DNA from 3 places in the Ruegeria sp. ABV3_008 genome. Region 1 is predicted to be linked to each of the others. Evidence: riboswitches for the same ligand, from Rfam matches in the RefSeq annotation. Region 1 holds a riboswitch; each other region holds the start of a gene.
What was found. Region 1 has a riboswitch for cobalamin ahead of ACXAH8_RS04455 (aromatic ring-hydroxylating oxygenase subunit alpha). Riboswitches for the same ligand answer to the same signal wherever they lie in the genome.

Region 1 (4,998 bases):
AGCCGGTCAGCCAATTGCCGGGCCACGGCCTCGGCCCCGATGTCCCAACCGCGATGGCTGGCCTGCACCTCTTCCGAGATACCCAGATCGCCCAGCTTTTGCGGGATCGCGCGCCCGGCGTGTTCGCAGAGCAGCGCGATCTTTGCATCACTTTCACGATTCACCCATTCCACCGGGGCGGGATCCCCGGCGACCAGCAATTCTTGGGTTGCGGTTGATGTATTCATGTGGCCCACGTTAGAGAACAAGTTTTTTCAGAGTCAATGAAAAATAGATTGACTGAAATTTTTGTTCCATGCGATCCATTCAGATCAGGAGGTGCCGCTTGCTTGTTAGGCAGAGAATTGAAGCGAAGGCGGAGAACATGACCGCGAGCGAGCGCAAGCTGGCCGCTGCATTGCTCAGCGACTACCCCTATGCGGGGCTGGTCACGATTCAGGAACTCGCTCGCCGGGCCGAGGTCTCGGCCCCGTCTATCTCTCGGTTTGTCACCAAGATCGGACTGGGCGGCTATCAGGAATTCCAACGTGCTCTCTTGTCGGAATTGAAAGAAGGCCAACGCTCGCCCACCGATTTGCACGGGGAAGGGCGCAGTGTTGATGGAGGGTTCTTACGTGATTTCATCGCGCGCGCCTCGTCCCAGATGGCGCTGTCGGCTGAAGGTATCACCGAGGCACAGTTTCAGCGCATATGCTCGGTACTGAGCCAGCCAAAAAGCGATGTCTATATACTGGGCGGTCGGATCAGTGACACCATCGCGCAACATTTGTCCTTTCACCTGCGCCAAACCCGCAGCGGCGTGTATCATCTTCCGGCCAACAACGAGGTCTGGCCGGAATACCTGCTGCGGATGAAGCCTGCGGATATCCTGTTTCTGGTCGATTTTCGCCGCTACCAACCTGCGCTGGCGCGATTGGCCGCTACTGCCGCGCAGGATCGAGGGGTTCGCGTTGTCCTCATGACGGATAAATGGTTGTCCCCCATATCACGGCATGCGGCAGAAATCTTGCCAGTTCCGATCGAAAGCGGCACGCTCTGGGATACGTACACAGCGGCCCTTGCCGTCACCGAGGCGTTGGTGACGCGTATTGCCGAAGACAACTGGGACCAGACGAAATCCCGCATCGAAGCCTGGGATGCCATGCGATCCCACAATCAGGACCCCAACCCATGATGCCCAAAACCCCCTTGATGTTTGTCGCCACCTCTGACCTTGCCGGTAAATTACGGGGCAAGGCCTTTCCGGCGGATCAACTGAACAAGCGGTTGCAGCGCGGGGTCGGGTGGACACCAACGAATGTTCAGATCAACTGCTTTGACGGAATTGCCGAAAGCCCGTTTGGCGCGCTGGGCGATCTTCTTCTGATCCCGGACGCCACGGCCGAGGCAAAGGTCGAGTTCGGCGAAGACTCCGGCCTGCACTTTCTTATGGGCGATATCGTCACGCTGGATGGAGACCCGTGGGACTTCTGCACGCGCAGTCTTTTGAGGGCGGCGCTGGAGCGGCTGCACAAGGTCTCAGGGGCAAATTTATTGGCTGCGTTCGAGCATGAGTTCCAGCTGAAAGATCCGCCAAGCCAGGCCAACGAAGCCTATGGTCACCGGGGCTTTGGCCTGCAGCGGGATCTGTGCGAGACCTTGATCAACGCGATTTCTCAGGTCGGTCTGAAGCCGGATTCGATCATGAAGGAATATGGCCCAAACCAATATGAGGTCGTCATCGGCCCCGAGCTGGGTGTTCGCGCGGCGGACGCGGCCATCATGGTGCGCGAACTGACCTATGCGACCGCACGGGCCTATGGCGAGCGGGCCACCTTTACCCCTATTCGCGATGTCGCGAGCGTTGGGAATGGGGTCCATATCCATATGAGCTTTGTGGATGATCATGGCGCGCCGCTGACCTACGCCGATGACGGGCCCTGCGGCATGTCGGACCTGACAAGTGCCTTCGCCGCCGGAGTGTTGAAATATCTGGATGCGATCCTGGCTCTGACAGCGCCTTCGGTGATCTCGTATGAACGCCTGACACCGCATCGATGGTCTGCGGCTTTCAACAATCTGGGTTTTCGCGACCGCGAGGCTTCCTTGCGGATTTGCCCGGTGACCGCAAAAGACCCAGCCTCGATCGCCGGGCAGTTCAACATCGAATACCGTGCGGCGGATGCTGCAGCTTCGCCTCATCTGGCGCTTGCGGCGGTTGTCATGGCCGGGACGCAGGGGATCGAAGAGGGGCTACCCGCGCCCGTTCCAACCGAAGAGGATCTTTCGCTGTTGGACGTCGCAGAACTGAACCAAAGGGGGCTGGTGCGCTTGCCTCAGACTTTGGAAGATGCGCTCGACCGGTTCGTTTCCAACCCGGTTGTGACCGGCTGGTTCCCCGCAGGCTTTGCCGAGGTGTACCAAGCTCACAAGCAATCCGAGATTGCGACAACCGAACATCTGGACACAGACGCACGCTGCCGATTGTACGAAGAAACATATTGACCTGAGCGGTTCGTCTTGCCGAAGCTTGCCCAATGCGACCTCTGGGGCGTCGTTTGGGTAATCTCGCGCCGTATGACGCGGCGCAAACTGTTTAGCTAAGGATAGGGATGGATCATGAGCCGTTCAGAAACCGATGCTATCTTGAATGTGCATAGGCTGGCTTTTGGCGAAGCGGAAGGTGAAGAAATCGCTCAACTCGCCGAAGATCTCCTTGAGCATCCGGAAACGATTTCAATCAGCATAAGGCGCAAGGGGCAGATCGCGGGCAATGTCATGTTCACCCCGTTTGTCTTCCAGGGTCACCCGGACGTTAAATGCTATCTTCTTGCGCCCTGCGGTGTCTCCCCCGAGTATCAAGGCCTAGGAGTTGGCAGAGAGATGATGGAGACCGGCATCATGCACTTGAGGTCCATTGGAACAGACGCTGTCTTCGTGTTGGGAGTACCGACTTTCTACCCCTTGTTCGGGTTTGTCCCGACTGACAAAGAGACACCATATCCTGACCTTCTGACGATCCCCGAGGCATGGATGACGCTTGAGCTCACTGCAGGATCGGTTGAAAAACTGGGGGGAAAAACACTTGCGATTGCGCCCTTCATGCACGCGCATCTCTGGGACATATCACAACACGAGTGAATTTAGTTTTTTGTTCTTGCCTCAAACCGCAGCCCTGTTTCAGGTCTCCATTTTTGCTGGCCATGTCTGTTTTGTTTCTGGAAATGTCGCAAGGCTTTCAGCCGAGATTCCATCCACGAGTAGGTTGCGCATGTGAGGTGCTGCTGTCTGATTCTCAGGCGGCAGAGAATTGGGAAGCCGGTGCAATTCCGGCGCTGCCCCCGCAACGGTAAGGAAGGTCAGGTTCGACAGGTGACCACTGGGACGAGGATCCCGGGAAGGTGTCGACACCGGGCGTAAGCCCCTTTCAAGTCCGGAAACCAGCCTTGCATATATGTCAAACCGCGGGTGGCGGTGGGGGCACAAGTTTCGGACGTGATCCTCGCACGGCTCCGGACTGGCCTCTGGTGTCATCTGCCCAAGCTAAGCCGCGGGGCGCGGCAGGAGAGCCAGAAGTGAGCAACGTTCGAAGCCTGTTGGCGCGTCGAAACCCGGCCTATGCCCTTGAACAGGCGTTCTACACCGATCCAGATGTCTTTCAGACCGATCTTGAGGCCATCCACTACCGCAACTGGCTATTTGCCATTCCGGCATGTGAACTGGTGAAAACAGGCGACTACGTGACCTACACTGTGGGCGCATACCGCGTGATCATTGTGCGCGGCGCGGACAACCAGATTCGGGCCTTCCACAATACCTGCCGCCATCGCGGGTCGATCATCTGCAAGGCCGCCAAGGGCAACTCGCCTAAACTGGTCTGTCCTTATCACCAGTGGACATATGAGCTTGATGGTTCATTGCTATGGGCCCGTGATATGGGGCCTGATTTCGACCCGAAACAACATGGGCTGAAAACCGTTCACTGCCGTGAACTGGCAGGGCTGGTCTATATCTGTCTTGCAGATGAAGCGCCTGATTTCGACACCTTCGCCAACAAAGCACGCCCCTATCTGGAGCCGCATGATCTAGGCAACGCCAAGGTCGCTTTTGAAAGCACGATCATCGAGAACGGCAACTGGAAGCTGGTTTGGGAAAACAACCGCGAGTGCTATCACTGCGGCGGCAACCACCCTTCGCTGTGCCGGACCTTCCCTGATGATCCCTCAGTAACCGGTATCGAAGGGGGTGAAACCCCGGCCTTCATGCAAACTCACTTCGACCGTTGCGAGGCTGCGGGAATGCCGTCGCAGTTCTATCTGCATGATGACGGGCAATACCGCCTGGCGCGCATGCCGCTGAAGGAAGGGGCGGAAAGCTACACTCTGGACGGTAAATCCGCGGTGCGTCGCTTTCTTGGCCGTTCGCCCTTTGCGGATGCGGGGACGTTGTTGAAGTTCCACTATCCCAGCACGTGGAACCACTTCCTGGCCGATCATTCGATTGTTTTCCGGATCACGCCGGTCAGCCCGACCGAGACCGAAGTCACCACGAAATGGCTGGTCAACAAGGATGCGGTCGAAGGGGTCGACTATGACGTCAAGCGTCTGACCGAGGTCTGGATGGCCACCAATGACGAAGATCGCCGTGTGGTGGAAGACAACCAGATGGGCATCAACAGCCCCGCCTATGTGCCGGGACCGTATTCTGGGATCCAGGAATCCGGTGTTCTGCAATTCACCGATTGGTATTGCAGCGCTTTGGCGCGTCACCTTGCACCTGACACGATGGCGGCGGAGTGACGGAGATGAAAGATCTGAACGCTGTTGCCTCGGTCTGGCAGGATGACGAGACGCTGGAATGCGTCTCGGTCGTGCCCGAGACGCCAAACACCGCCAGCTTTACGTTCCGCGCTCCTTCCGGGGCCTTGTTCGCCTACCATCCAGGTCAGTTCCTAACGCTCCAGATTCCGGCACCGGGGCAGCCGGGAGGCGTTGTGCATCGGACCTATACGATATCGTC
Region 2 (4,998 bases), on a different contig from region 1:
GCATCGGCAACGCGGCGGAACAGATCATGCTGGGCAAGCAGGACGTGATGTTCGCGGGTGGCGGCGAGGAGCTGGACTGGACCCTGTCCTGCCTGTTCGACGCAATGGGCGCGATGTCGTCGAAGTATAACGACACTCCGCAGAAAGCCTCGCGTGCGTTCGATCAGGACCGCGACGGCTTCGTGATTTCGGGTGGCGGCGGCATTGTCGTGCTTGAGGATCTGGACCATGCGCTGGCGCGCGGTGCCAAGATCTACGCCGAGGTGACCGGCTACGCCGCAACCTCGGACGGTCATGACATGGTGGCCCCATCCGGCGAAGGCGGTGAGCGCGCGATGCGCCTAGCGCTGTCGACCCTGCCCGAAGGCCGCAAGGTTGGCTACATCAACGCGCACGGCACCTCGACCCCGGTTGGGGACGTGGGCGAGGTTGAAGCCGTGCGTCGCATCTTCGGCGAAGGTCAGGTACCTCCGATCTCATCCACCAAGTCGATGACCGGGCACGCACAGGGCGCGGCTGGCGCGCTTGAGGCGATCTTCTGCCTGCTCATGCTGGACAATGATTTCATAACTCCGTCGATCAATGTCGACACACTAGCCGAAGGCATCCAGCCCGGTGAAATTGCAACTCAAGTGGTTGAAAATGCAGGTTTGGATTCGGTCATGACCAACAGCTTCGGCTTTGGTGGCACGAACGGATCCATGATCCTGTCAAAGTATAACGGGTGAACGAGATGTCGGAAGTTCTAAAAGGGAAACGCGGCCTGATCATGGGTGTCGCCAATGACCGGTCGATTGCCTGGGGTATCTCGAAAGCGATGCATGAAGCAGGGGCTGAGCTGGCTTTCACCTATCAGGGCGACGCGTTCGGGAAGCGTCTGCAGCCATTAGCGGAAAGCCTCGGCAGCGACTTCATGGTGGATGCGGATGTCACCGATGACGCCTCGCTGGATCGCGCTTTTGGCGAGTTGGGCGAACGCTGGCCCACCATCGACTTTGTCGTCCACGCGATTGCCTATTCGGACAAGAACGAGCTGACAGGCCGGTTTCTGAACACCACAAGGGCCAATTTCAAGCACTCGATGGATGTGTCGGCCTACTCGTTCATCGAGGTCGCCCGCCGCGCCTATCCGCTGATGAAGGACAATGGCGGCTCGCTGCTGACACTGACCTATCAGGGCTCGAATCGTGTGGTTCCGAACTACAACGTGATGGGCGTTGCCAAGGCCGCGCTGGAATCGGCGACACGCTATCTTGCCAACGATCTCGGCCCAGAGGGCATCCGCGTGAACGCGATTTCGCCCGGTCCGATGAAGACCCTGGCTGGGGCTGCAATCGGCGGCGCGCGCAAGACGTACAAGTTCTGCGACCAGAATGCACCGATGCGCTCGAACGCTACGCTGGAGGCCGTCGGCGGCACAGCGGTTTACCTGACCTCGGACGCGGGGGCTTGCACCTCGGGTGAGATCATCCGGGTGGATGGCGGTTTCCACGTGCTTGGAATGCCACAGCCGGATTTCATGTGACCATATCTTTCCCAGACGCCGCCAAGATTTGACCATCTTTCGGCGTCAGGGATATGGGCATGAGCAAAACCGACCAGATCCTTGCCAGCAATACGCGTGGCACCCAGACCAAACGGAAAACGGGGTTCCTGAGCCCCCGCGCCCGTGTTCTGCTTTTGACGCTGACCACATTGCTGGTCTTGTTCGTGTTCCTCACGCAACCGCAGGTCCGCGCAGCGCTTGACGGGCTTTGGGGCTAATCCCCCAACCCTTCAGTTCACTGAGACAACCTCGATATCGAAAATCAGGTCCTGACCAGCCAGCGGGTGATTGGCGTCCAGCGTCACCGTGGCCTCGTTCGCTTCGACAACCGTAACAGGCAGCGCCTGACCGTCGGGGGTCTGCATCTGCAACTGGGTTCCAGGCTCTAGCGGGATGTCATCCGGAATACCCTCACGCGGGATGTCCTGCCGCATCGCCGGGTTGATCGGGCCATAAGCGTCGACACAGGCAATCTCGACCCGTTTCTTGTCGCCAACCGCCAGTCCTGGCATGGCACTGTCGAGGCCGGGAATGATCTGGCCCGAACCGACAACGAATTCCAGCGGATCGCGCCCGTCCGAGCTGTCAAAGACGGTGTCGTCCAGCAGCGTGCCGGTATAGTGGATGCGAACTGTGTCGCCTTGTTTGATCTCAGACATTGGGCCTCCGGGGCTTGTGGGGAATAGGGCGCCGAACACAAGCGCGCTACGCCGGAGTCTGACGCCGCGCAGGATGCATCCATCTGATTCTGATGTCCAGATTGCGTTGTAAACGCGCGCATTCTCTGGTCGTCGCTTGCAAGCACGTCTTCGCTAAAAACGATACCCGGTTGGCAGAACAAGAACACCCGATCCTATCGACAGGATGTTATCGCTAAGGGTTGAAATAGAGATTGACCGGTAATGGGAATCTCTGTCATCAGCATCCTTATGTCCGGTTCCGGGTTCGCCGGAGAAAAGGGAATGCGGTGCGGGGAATTCTGATCCACCCAATGCCGCAACTGCCCCCGCAACTGTAGGCGGTGAGCAGGGCTGACACGCCACTGGGTTCCACCCGGGAAGGCCAGCCCCATGCTTTGACCCGCAAGTCAGGAGACCTGCCGGATATACACCCTCGGAAGGGGTGTGTCACCGATGCCGGGGTGTGCATTGGGCCAATGCCCTCTTTTCGGGCAAATGGTCTCGTTCACCTCGATATCAAGCAAGAAACGTGCCGGGGTTGGCACGAAGGACGAAGGAAAGACCTTGTGAAGAAACTGTTTTGCACGGCTGCTGCTGCGCTGGCGATTCCAGCGATGGCGCACGCACATTTTCTGCTGGAATACACCACGGACACGCTGATCGAGGCACCGGGCGACGTGCCGGTCAAGTTGATCTTCTGGCACCCGTTTGAAAACGGCCATGTCATGGATCTGGAAAAGCCGCAGGAATTCTATGTGATCCACAACGGCGAAAAGACCGACCTGCTGGACACGCTGGAACCCATCCGCTTTTCGAGCCCAGAGAACGAAGGTGCGGCCTTCCAGGGATCTGTTCCGGTCAAGCGTTCGGGCGACTACGTAATGGTCACTGTGCCTCAGCCCTACTACGAAGAGGCCGAGGATATTTATATCCAGCAGATCACCAAGGCGTTCCTGAACCGCAACGAACTGCCGACCGATTGGATGAACCCTGCAGGTCTGGCGACTGAGATCGTACCGCTGAACAAGCCCTACAACATCATCGCAGGCTCGACCTTCACCGGTCAGGTTCTGGCAAATGGCGAACCGGTTGCCGGCGCTGAGATCGAGATCGAATATATGGCCGCCAAACCCAGTTTCGACAGCCAAGCCTCGTCCGATCCCACTGTTTCGCCGATGCCGGGTGGTGCTGTTGTCGCCCTTTCCGACGCGAATGGCTATTTCTCCTTCGGTGTCCCGAAAGCTGGTTACTGGGGCTTTGCCGCCCTGGGCGCTGGTCCTGAAACCGAACATGAAGGCAAAGAGCTGAGCCAGGACGCGGTGATCTGGATCCGCGCCTGGGACATGGAGTAACCACAGATGCACATCGTCGACGGAGCCCTGTCCAACCCGGTGGTCATCGGCGGAGCCGTTGCCGCCGCTGGTGGGGTCGCAATGGGCCTCAGGTCGCTGGATCTGGACCGCATCCCCACAGCAGGGGTGCTAGCGGCCAGTTTCTTCGTGGCCTCTCTGATCCACGTGCCGATTGGGCCGTCGTCGGTGCATCTGATCCTCAACGGTCTGGCCGGGCTTTTGCTTGGCTGGGCCGCCTTCCCGGCCCTGTTTGTGGGTCTGCTCCTGCAGGCAGTCTTTTTCGGCTTCGGCGGGCTTACGGTGCTGGGGATCAATACGCTTAACATCGCCTTTCCGGCCGTTCTGGCGGGGCTGCTGTTCCGCCCCCTGATCGGGCGCGGTTCGCCGGTCCATGGAGCGATTTGGGGTGGCATAGGTGGTGCCTTTGCCATTGCAGCCACGACCGTCATGGTGGGCATTTCATTGGCCCTTTCAGGGGACGAATTCCTCCCTGCCGCCAAGCTGGTCTTCTTTGCCCACATCCCGGTTATGATAGTCGAGGCCGTCCTGACCGGATTTGCCGTTCTTCTCGCGCGAAAAGTCAAACCTGAACTGTTCCTGACAAGGCCCGCCACATGAGAAAGATTGCGCTCATCCTGGCCCTATGCGCGGCCCCTCTGCCCGCGCTGGCCCATAAGGTGATTGCCGGAGTCTTTGCGTCCGGCGATGCGATCGAAGGGGAAATCGGCTTCTCCAACGGCACCATGGCGACCGATACCGAGGTCGTCGTGACCGATCCAAACGGGGTCGAGCTGGGTCGAGCCACGACCGACGCCGACGGGTTCTTCATCTACACACCCACCGCACCCGTCGCCCATACCTTCTTTGCCGACCTTGGCGCCGGTCACGTGGCCGAGGTCACCATGCCCGTCGAGGACGTCGCCAAGATCATGGGCGTCGCCGTCCAGAACACGCCGTCAGCGTCGCCAGCGCCTGCCTCGGGTGGTGTCAAAGTGGCCTCCCTCAGCGATGAGGAACGTCAGGCCATTGCGGCCGCCGTGCGTGACGAAATACGCCCCCTGCGCCGGGAAATCGCCGCCTATCGCGAACATAACGACCTCCAGACCATTCTGGGCGGCATCGGATACATCTTTGGCCTCTTCGGGCTGGGCTTCTACCTCGCGGCGCGGAGGAAACTCGCAGGCTGATGGCACACGTACTGGAACTACAGGAACGGACGCTGGCCGAGGCTGGCACGATCGGTCAACGAGGGTTGATTACCTCGCTTGATCCGCGCGTGCGCATCGTCATGTCTGTTTTGTTTGCGGTCGTTGTGGTCTCCCTATCCGCCCTGCCCGCGCTTGCGGCGGCGTTGATGATCGCGCTGGCTCTACTGGTGCTATCCCGACTGCCTTGGCACAAAATGCTCAAGCGGATGGCG
Region 3 (4,998 bases), on a different contig from region 1:
GGGCTCGAGAGCCGAGAGCATTACTTGGCCCGGGTTCCATACCATCCCGAAATTCCGCGTATTCGGGGTTGCGCTCGATCATTGAAGCCGTTGGCGTCCAATGTGGCCACTCGACCTTGCGCCGGATAGCATAGGTTCCGGGCTCGTAAAGGTTCCCTCGCGCGATCGCAACGCCATAGCGCATTGCGGTCCCGCCTTCCTCGATATGGTAAAGATAGCGCGCGACCGCATCGACATGGATGTCACCAGGAACCAAACCATCATTTGCTACGACACGTCGTGGTAAAAAACGGTCATGAACGCCCCATGGATTTGAGGTCGCTGGATCGTAATCAAATGGCGTGACCTGGCTGTCCCAATAGGTCTTTTGCGACGAGGTTGGCCATGTTTTGGCGATCAATGGACTGGCCGCAGACGCGGAAAACAGCGCAGTGGTTGATTGAATGAAATAGCGCCTTGTCAGCATAGATCTCAGCCTGGTTCACAAGTTCAATGTATTTGCATCGCATTTTCACGATCAAATTCGAGTCTTAAAGCCTCTAGCAGCTAGAGCTTCAAGAGGTTTCAGGTAACGCTTAGTTTATCCAGTCGATCAGGTGCGCGGTGGCGTGAACTCTGATTTGATCGAGTTTGCTTTGGACTGGGTCAAAAAAGCAATGGAAAGAACCGAAATGCCCATTGTAGTTGCTTCATGTTTTCGGTTTCCGACGATGCAAGCCAAAGGAACAAGACGGGAATTCGGCGCGGCTTTGCAACAGCTTATCTGTCCTTGGATACAGAGCGGCAAAAACCCGCGCGCACGCTGTACTTGCCGCTTAGACCCGCTGAATCCGCGTAGTTGTCTTCTCAGCCAGGAATGTCAATCAGGAGTCATCGCCGTCAGGCTGCACGGTCACTTTGGCCTCCACGGGCACACCCTCAACCATCAGAGGGCTGTGGCTGTTGCCATTGAGAGAAACTTTTACTTCAACATCGCCATCGGGGAGCGACGGAAGGTGTAACCAATTGGCATAAAGGCGGCCCAGCTTTTCGCCGTTGATATAAACATGCGCGTGACCTTCGCCTGGAACGTCAGCCGTGGAGGCATTTTCCGGAGCAAAGCGAAAGTTCTGCGGTGTCACACGCAGATTCCAGCCCGCCATAGGATCCTTAATCATCTGGATCGCCACACTGGGGGCGTCGCTGTCGGCAGGCAGATTAGTGGCAGCGGAGTGGTCGTGCGCTGCCATCTCCATGTTGCCGCCGTGTTGGGCCGGGTCAGTATGGTCATGGCTCTCAAAGGTGCTACCGCTGCTGGCGGCAATCACAAAGCCAGCACCGCCGCCAAAGACAAGTCCGATGGCAAAGAGAGCAAGAGAACGGGACATCTTGTCATCCTCAATAAAAAAAACCCGCCGGTGTAACCAGCGGGGTAGCAATGGAGGAGCGCGATCAGACTGCAGCGCCTGCGCGCTTGCCTTCTGTCTGCCAGAAGTGGCCGGTGAAACTGCCTAAGAGTGCCCAGGCGGCCATGCCGATGCCGAAGGCCCGGGCAGCAAAAAGCGCCCCGATCTCGGTCGGAACCGGCCCAGAGAAACTCTCAGGCTCAGGGGCCCCGATAATATGCGGTACCATTAGCAGCACGGCCGCAATCAGGTAGCTTACCAGGTTACCTCCAAAGGCAATCAGCCACATGGCTACGCCGGCTGCGGCAACGGTGACCGTCCACCAGATCTGACGCACTCCCACATCTGCTGCCGCTACGCCGGGAACTTCTGGAGCCAGTGACAAGCCAGGAGCAAAGTGGAAGGCGACAAAGCCCGCAAGACCCCAAAGCAGGCCGGTGCGGCCGTTGATCTCATGCCCCTGACGTTCGGCTACTGACATCAGCGCCGCCAGGACTAGCGCATAGCCGGTGTAGGTAAGCATGGTGAAGATAATGCTGAGACCATCGCGCATCGGCTCGGCGAACATGCCGGGCAGGTCGGGATGCGCAGTTACGGGATCAGCGCCAAAATGCACCAGGTCGCCGCCCTCATAGAGCTCGGCGTGAAGTAGCACTGGCTGCACGAAATACAACTGCAGAAGGGCGGCAATCAGCCCCGCTGCTGCACCAGCGAACAAGCCGCTGGTCAGAATACGACTGAACATTGTTTTAGTGGCAGGGGAAGCCAGTTGCGTGGCGCACATCATGAGCCGCGTCATGCAGGCCAGAAGCCTGAACATGGCCAGTCACGGTAATGATCCCTAGACCCAGAACCACGGCGAATACTGCAGGCAGAAAGGATGCGCCAGCGGCGGATGCCTTGATCGTTTTTGTCGTCATTTTAATCCTCCTCGCCGTCACACCCGACGGCATATGTTGTGTCCATCCTACGGCCGGTCTCCTGACTCGCAGGTCACAGCAGACTTCCCCCTTCCCAGCGCCATTACGCCAGTGGTATTGGAAGGCCGCTCGCCGCTCACAGTCGCGGGGGCGGTCAAGGCTTCAGTGCGGTAGTTTGGTGCACCGTCCTCATTCCCGTTTCAGTCCCAGTGCGTAGGCACCTTTGGACACCGTAGAAGCCTTTATTGTTCCATAGTGCTTTGTTCCGTCAAGTACGAAAGCGACATCATAGTATTCTGCAGCGGTCAATCTTAGGTAATGGCAGGCTTGGTTTAGATTTTAGCCGTTCAGTGCAGAAGGCTAAGTCGAAAAACACAAACTGTAAGCTGAAAACTCGACACCGGAGCTTTGGTCGGCAAGTTGCATGTTGGCTATCTTTTTTGTGCCGGTATACGTGCAATCGCCTTGAAACGTAGCTTACCTAGCTTCCTGGCGTCAGCGAAGTCGCCGTCAGTACTGTCCTCATACATCCGCATGAAGATCATTATGTCCGGAAGATCGACAACCGTAACCTCACCGAAAAGATAGGCGGTCTTGCCGCTTTGTCGCACCGCCAACGTCTGTGGTCGGTGACAACCGGACATGCAATCCACTTGCTGCAACTCGGCTTGCACCCCCGATGCCTCCAGCGTTGCGGCTAATTGATCATAAAGGGTGGAATCCGCGTCGCGGCAGGTTCTGCAAAGCGTGAGGTTAGGTAGGCACATGCGTCAGGCTGATCCTTGATCGAGAACTTCCATCTGAGATTTCATATTTGCTGGTCGGTTGTTAGCTCAGTTTCAATACGTGTTTTGACTCTAAGTCTGGAAAAGAGTCCATACTCAGGCAGGAAGGACACATGAGCCCTAGCCCTCGAAAACTTTGCAAATACACCGAGTGCGAGACGGGGATTTGGCAGGGCGAAGAAGCAACCATCAGACGAAAAAATTTTTAAGTTTCTACGTGAGACTGAGCTGAAGCAGGTGGTAGGCGATGAAGTGGAAACAGCTCACGCGAAACATCTTTGTTCTTCAATAATCTGAAACAGCATTGCCTCCGGGATCGGCTCGCCATGACACGCCTATTTTCAGGTCCGCGCGCACCGCGCCTCCCAAGGCGAATTCCGAGACGCGACAGGTTCTTGTTGCGCGTAACTAGGTTCGTTCTATCGTCAATTACAGTCTAGATCCGGGACATATAGCGGGGTTCGTGCTTGATGGTTACCTTTCGGTTACCACGACCGATCATGGGACTGAATGCGTAGCGACAACCGACGACATTCAAAAGGAAGTACGCTGATGCGAAACGCCTCGGCATTAACAACTTTTCTGTCTGCGTCACTACAACCGAGGATCGCCCATGCCGCCATCGGTTCTCGCCGCAACCCGGTGTGATGGGTGTTGTGATAACGGCATATCTCCGGGTGCAGCCAGTCTTCGAACTCCTCCAATGTCATCGACGCAGTGCCGGAGCCGTCGCATTTCCCCTTATCCTTGGGGGATAATTGCGTTCTTCCCTAAAGTAGATGAACGGCCTCCATGGTCGTCCTAATCAGGCGTTCGATATCTTCGCCGTAACGCGCTCGACCCGGTGGCCTTTACTTGACGGAGATACTCCAATCTGAGCGGGTCAAATGGAAGGTTTCGCTGCGGAAACGCGCCCATTGTCTACGTGTATGGCTTGCGGAATCCCAACAGTAGGCCAATACGACACCTCCGAGATATCTGGCGCGCGGATCGAATTCGTTCACACGCAATGGTGCAAACACAAGCAGATGGACGAGTCGGACTGAGCATCGAAACTCAACTATGCGCCCAGAACAATGCAGGTCGTGACATCAATTGCGAGAGGCAACCAATGTCTACCCAATGGTTTAGCCGCTAGAAACCTGTACCCAACGATCAGGGTGAATCGGGTCCTGTATTCGTAGGAAAAGATACCTTGTTTCCTTCCACGTTTTGATCCTGTTGGTAACATTGTCCAGAACCAAATCGCCTTCACTCGAGCGATAGACTAGAACAGCATGGCCATTGCGATTGGTGTCCAAGACGGTCGCGATTAGTAGCTTCGTAGGATCCACACCGTTCTGCACAAGTTCAAACTTCTTTTGCAAAGCGAAGTCTTCGCAATCTCCTGACCCTTGCGTCGGCAGTGTCCAGTATTCCTTTGTCCCGTATTGGCTTTGATCCGAAACGGCACGGATTCTCCGATTGACGCGCGTGTTGATCGTTTTAACGATCTGATTTTCTTGTGCCACGGACAGACCAGAACTACGAGCGCTCGCGCACGCCCAAGAGTAATCTTTGCATAGTGTTTTGGCACCGGATGGCGCTTCAATCTTTCTGTCAAGACCGATCGAGGGAAGCTCAGAGGCTTGTAATGTAGCGGCAGACACAAAAAAGCTGCATATAAAACAGATCATTGGGAGATAACCCAGCAGGTTTTTCGATAACATTCTCTGAACTAACGTGGGATTTGTCATATCTGCCTTCTCCATGCTCGTTCCTCGAAGGTATCCAAACTTCCGGGGCCAATGTATTTTATTCCAAGCCTTCATGTGCCTTGAGGCATTGCAACTGCTTCTTAGCCTCTAGGGGTAAAGCGGCAAAAATTTGCAGATTCTTTGGTATTTCTTCCTTAGTTGACAGCATCAG

Region 2: linked by a shared signal. The riboswitch ahead of ACXAH8_RS11930 (DUF4198 domain-containing protein) and the one ahead of ACXAH8_RS04455 (aromatic ring-hydroxylating oxygenase subunit alpha) in region 1 are both predicted to bind cobalamin.
Region 3: linked by a shared signal. The riboswitch ahead of ACXAH8_RS18595 (CbtB domain-containing protein) and the one ahead of ACXAH8_RS04455 (aromatic ring-hydroxylating oxygenase subunit alpha) in region 1 are both predicted to bind cobalamin.

Annotation. Positions count from the first base shown of each region.
Region 1 covers NZ_JBSWYP010000002.1:71,574-76,571, forward strand. The annotation lists gene ACXAH8_RS04435 (N-formylglutamate amidohydrolase) at 1-227, opposite strand, end outside; gene ACXAH8_RS04440 (MurR/RpiR family transcriptional regulator) at 296-1,174, shown strand; gene ACXAH8_RS04445 (type I glutamate--ammonia ligase) at 1,174-2,484, shown strand; gene ACXAH8_RS04450 (GNAT family N-acetyltransferase) at 2,599-3,120, shown strand; cobalamin riboswitch at 3,239-3,442, shown strand; gene ACXAH8_RS04455 (aromatic ring-hydroxylating oxygenase subunit alpha) at 3,555-4,778, shown strand; gene ACXAH8_RS04460 (FAD-binding oxidoreductase) at 4,784-4,998, shown strand, end outside.
Region 2 covers NZ_JBSWYP010000006.1:71,083-76,080, forward strand. The annotation lists gene fabB (beta-ketoacyl-ACP synthase I) at 1-728, shown strand, start outside; gene ACXAH8_RS11915 (enoyl-ACP reductase FabI) at 734-1,525, shown strand; gene ACXAH8_RS11920 (hypothetical protein) at 1,585-1,764, shown strand; gene ACXAH8_RS11925 (FKBP-type peptidyl-prolyl cis-trans isomerase) at 1,777-2,205, opposite strand; cobalamin riboswitch at 2,464-2,664, shown strand; gene ACXAH8_RS11930 (DUF4198 domain-containing protein) at 2,793-3,578, shown strand; gene cbiM (cobalt transporter CbiM) at 3,585-4,196, shown strand; gene ACXAH8_RS11940 (Ig-like domain-containing protein) at 4,193-4,765, shown strand; gene cbiQ (cobalt ECF transporter T component CbiQ) at 4,765-4,998, shown strand, end outside.
Region 3 covers NZ_JBSWYP010000012.1:53,406-58,403, reverse strand. The annotation lists gene ACXAH8_RS18610 (L,D-transpeptidase) at 1-466, opposite strand, end outside; gene ACXAH8_RS18605 (hypothetical protein) at 864-1,367, opposite strand; gene ACXAH8_RS18600 (CbtA family protein) at 1,432-2,130, opposite strand; gene ACXAH8_RS18595 (CbtB domain-containing protein) at 2,135-2,305, opposite strand; cobalamin riboswitch at 2,340-2,555, opposite strand; gene ACXAH8_RS18590 (DUF1636 family protein) at 2,737-3,072, opposite strand; gene ACXAH8_RS18585 (transglutaminase-like cysteine peptidase) at 4,218-4,841, opposite strand.